Regions from separate parts of the Streptomyces sp. NPDC029041 genome, predicted to be linked through region 1. Evidence: riboswitches for the same ligand, from Rfam matches in the RefSeq annotation. Region 1 holds a riboswitch; the other holds the start of a gene.
What was found. Region 1 has a riboswitch for cyclic di-AMP ahead of AB0F04_RS28515 (M23 family metallopeptidase). Riboswitches for the same ligand answer to the same signal wherever they lie in the genome.

Region 1 (2,195 bases):
CGGCCGGCTCCGGCTGCTGGAGTCGCGGCGGATCGAGGACGTGGTCCTGATGCGCTACGAGCCGACCGCCCCGGGCACCGGCTCCCTGCCCGCCGCCGCCGACCACCACTGGCTGGCCCGCGCCTGCGAACTGGCAGAGCGCTGTCCGCCGTCGGACACGGCGTTCAGCGTGGGTGCGGTCGTGGTCGCCGCCGACGGCACGGAACTGGCCCGCGGCCACTCCCGCGAGGGCGGCGACCCGGTGGTGCACGCGGAGGAGGCGGCCCTCGCGAAGATCGACCCGGCCGACCCCCGCCTGCCCGGCGCCACGGTGTACAGCAGCCTGGAGCCGTGCGCCCGCCGCGCCTCCCGCCCCGCACCCTGCGCCCGGCTGATCCTCGACGCGGGCGTCCGACGGGTCGTCACGGCCTGGCGGGAGCCGGACACCTTCGTGAGGGACGCGGACGGCAGTGGCCTGCTGGCGGATCAGGGGGCGGAGGTCCTCGTCCTCCCGGAGCACGAGGAGCGGGCCAAGGCCCCGAACCGCCATCTGCTGCGCTGACCACGCCCCGGACCGGCGGGTGTGTGCGAGCAGTCCCGCGGATGGCGTACACTGGTGACACAACGACGCGGGGTGGAGCAGCTCGGTAGCTCGCTGGGCTCATAACCCAGAGGTCGCAGGTTCAAATCCTGTCCCCGCTACTGAAGGCCGAGGGCCGGAATCCAAGAGGATTCCGGCCCTCGGTGCTTTCCCCCTACGTCATCACGTTCGGTGAGCGAACCACCCCGTTCCGCATAACAACTGACGCACCGTCAAAACTCGTCAGTCACTTACGAGGCGGTCAACTCGCCCGATTTAAGCCGGTCGTGACAGGTAAGTCCGCGCGAAAAGGTTAATGATCAAGTGGAATCGCTGGAATACCCCCCGCGCCTCCATTAACGTTCGATAACGCAGCGCGGTCGTCCCAGCCGTCACAGAAGGCGGCTCCGTGCGCACGCGCCGAATCCCGAAAGGGAACCGGGGAACCACCACTTGGGGTGAATCGGGCGTACACCACCGTGCGAGCACGGCCGGTATACGCGCGTAGGAGACCTTCCTGCTCCGAACCCGTCAGCTAACCCGGTAGGCGAGAAGGAAGGAAAGGAGTACGCCCACGTGGCGTCCAACCGGCCTGCCCCCACGGCCCCGTACGCGCCGAAGCGCGACATCGACACCTTCGGCTACGGCGGTCAGCGCACCGACGAGGGCCCGTTCCAGGAGTGGAACCCCACCGAGGAGTCCATCCGTCCCGTCCGCGGCCGGCATCGCGTCACCAAGCAGCGCGGCGGAGGCCTCGCCCGCAGCTCCACCGTCCTGGGCGTCGGCGTCATAGCCGCCGTGGGTGCCGGTGGCATGGCCAGCGCCCAGACCGGCAAGCCCCCGGTGTCCATCTCCGTGCCGGACCTGCCCTCGGTGGGTTCCCTCATCTCGGACGACGACACCCCCGAAGGTTCCGCCACCCCGCTCAGCAGCCTCGGCACGGCCACCGCGGAGACCGCGAAGGGCACCTCCGGCGCCCGCGCCGGCGCCGGTGACGCGCTGCGTGCCCGGATCATGGCGCAGGTCGAGCACCAGCAGGAGCAGATCGAGACCAAGGCCGCGCAGGACGCCGCGGCCGCCGCCGAGAAGGCAGCGGCGGACGCCGCGGCCAAGGCGGAGAAGGAAGCCAAGGCCAAGGCCGCCGAAGCCAAGAAGAAGGCGGAGGAGGAGGCCGAGAAGAAGGCCGAGGCCGAGCGCCTGGCCGCCCTCGCCAAGCAGTTCACGCTGCCGACCTCCTCGTACACCATCACCTCCAGCTTCGGCCAGGCCGGCGCCTACTGGTCCTCCGGCTACCACACCGGGCTCGACTTCGCCGCTCCGACGGGCACGCCGATCAAGGCCGTGCACAGCGGCACCATCACCGAGGCGGGCTGGAACGGCTCCTACGGCTACAAGACCGTCCTCACCCTCGATGACGGCACCGAGATCTGGTACGCGCACCAGTCCTCCATCGGCGTCAGCGTCGGCCAGAAGGTCAGCACCGGCGACGTCATCGGCCGCGTGGGCGCCACCGGCAACGTCACCGGGGCGCACCTGCACCTCGAAGTCCACTCCGGCGGATCCGCGAGCGGCATCGACCCGATGGCGTGGCTGCGCGGCAAGGGACTGAACCCGTAAGCGGTACGCACACGTTGAA
Region 2 (2,195 bases), on a different contig from region 1:
ACGTCCGAGCCGTAGTCCGGCGTGGTGCGGATCTCGAAGTGCAGGTGCGGTCCGGTCACGTTGCCGGTCGCGCCCGACAGGCCGACCTGCTGCCCGGCGGTCACGGTCTGGCCGGCCGAGACGGAGAGCTGGGACAGGTGGGCGTACTGGGCGTAGTAGCCGTCGGCGAGCTTGATGACGACCTGGTTGCCGTACGCGCCGCCCCAGCCGGCGGACACGACCGTGCCCGCGCCGACGGCCTTGAGGGAGGTGCCGGTCGGGACGACGAAGTCGACGCCGGTGTGGTAGCCGCTGGACCACATGCTGCCGGACATGTGGTACGGGGTGCCGACGGTGGCGCCGGCCACCGGGAGGGTGAAGCCGCTGGAGTTGTTCTCGGCGGCCGCCGGCTTGGCGGCGGTCTCCGCCTCCGCCTTCGGGGCCGTATCGGCGGCTGACGGCTTCGGGGCCGAGGCCTTCGGGGCGCTCGCCGCCTTCTTGCCGATCGACAGCTTCAGGCCCGGGTGGATCAGCGACGGGTCGGAGCCGACGGCGTCACGGTTGTCCGCGTAGAGCTTCTTCCAGCCACCGCTGACATGCTGATCCTCGGCGATCTTCGCGAGGTAGTCACCGGCCTTCACGGTGTACGTGCGGGAACCGTTGGCCTCTTCCGCGGCCTTTTCCCCGGCGGCCGGAGCGGACTGGACGGCCTTTTCCGGAGCCGACTGCGGGGTGGCGGCGTGAGCGCCGGCGGCCCCCATGAGCGGCAGGGCGAGGGCGGCCCCGCCGGTTCCGGCGACGGCGATGGAGCGGGTGAAACGCTGGGTCTTGGGGCGGCGGTGCTTACCCTTCGCGGGCATGGCGCATTCCTCTCCGTCGCCTGCGAGGTGAGCTGTCGGGTGCGGGCTGGAGATGCCCGGCCGCGCCGTGGCGCGGCTTAACCCCAAGCCGTTCCGGGAACCGGAACAGGCGTCTTACCTGTGGGTCCCCCGCTCCTGCCGTACGTCGGGTCAGTGTGTGCGGGCTCCGGGCGGCGGCAGGATTAGGCGTCCGTCCGGATTGGTGTGGAACGTAAGCGACCACGACGCAATAGGACAAGCTTGCGGTTGCCCGTGACGGTGTTTTTCTTGACGCGTCGCCACATGTGCCGTCACCGAGCGTGGATTGCCGATCCCCCGCTCCACTCAATGGCCCTGGAAAATTGCGGGGATTACGTGAACATGGCGACAGCACATCGTCACGAATATGACGATGGTCACGCACCCCGACCTCATCTCCTTTACGATCGGGGCACGTTATCCCTAAGCGGCTAAAATTCCCTATTCGGACACAATGACTACTTCCGCTTAAGGCGGACGATCGCGGCGTCCAGATCCCCGCGCAAACCGACCCGCAGTCCGTGATGAAGCAGCACGGCCCCTTGGTGAACTTCGCCCGTTTCGAGGCATTCATACGATTCCGTCGGGTCCAAGCCGCGCAGCCGGAGCGCCGGAACGGGCTCGCCGTAGCGCTGCGCCTGGAGCCAGGCGAAGACGACGGCCTCCTCGCCGAGGACGTACTGCACGGCGCTCAGCCCGCCCTCCGGAGGCCGCAGCCGGTACTGGTCGCCCCGCTGCACCACGGGCCGGATCTCCTTGTAGAGCCTCACCCACTCCGCCGCCTCGGCGAGCTCCTCCGGCGTCCACTTCGTGAGGTCACCCCCGACCCCGAGCACCCCGGCCATGGCGCTGACGAACCGGAACCGCAGCGAGCTGGCCCGGTGGTTGAGCATGGCGTTCGGACTGTCGGTGACCCAGGCGGCCATGACCCGGGCCGGATGGATCTGGCTGAAGCCGTGCTGGATGGCGAGCCGGTCGAGGGGGTCGGTGTTGTCGGAGGTCCACACCTGGTCCGTGCGGCTCAGCACACCGAGGTCGATCCGTCCGCCGCCGCCCGAGCAGGACTCGAAGGCCACCCCCGGGTGAGCCGCCCTCAGGCGGTCCAGCAGGGCGTACAGGCCCTGCACGTGGTCGACCCAGAGCCGCTGCGGGTAGCCGTCGTCCGGCCAGCCGGCGTCCGTGAAGCAGCGGTTGAAGTCCCACTTCACGTAGTCGATCGGCGCACCGGAGAGGAGTCCGTCGAGCTGCTCCCACAGATACTCCCGGACGTCCTCGCGGGCGAGGTTGAGCACCAGCTGATTGCGGAACTCCGTCCGCTTTCGTCCCGGTTGGTACTGC

Region 2: linked by a shared signal. The riboswitch ahead of AB0F04_RS01765 (LysM peptidoglycan-binding domain-containing M23 family metallopeptidase) and the one ahead of AB0F04_RS28515 (M23 family metallopeptidase) in region 1 are both predicted to bind cyclic di-AMP.

The regions. Positions count from the first base shown of each region.
Region 1 is NZ_JBEZWO010000012.1:22,373-24,567, reverse strand. Features, by position in the region: gene AB0F04_RS28525 (dihydrofolate reductase family protein) at 1-541, shown strand, start outside; tRNA gene AB0F04_RS28520 (tRNA-Met) at 608-681, shown strand; cyclic di-AMP (ydaO/yuaA leader) riboswitch at 968-1,124, shown strand; gene AB0F04_RS28515 (M23 family metallopeptidase) at 1,136-2,176, shown strand.
Region 2 is NZ_JBEZWO010000001.1:414,479-416,673, forward strand. Features, by position in the region: gene AB0F04_RS01765 (LysM peptidoglycan-binding domain-containing M23 family metallopeptidase) at 1-839, opposite strand, end outside; cyclic di-AMP (ydaO/yuaA leader) riboswitch at 844-1,005, opposite strand; gene AB0F04_RS01770 (alpha-galactosidase) at 1,316-2,195, opposite strand, start outside.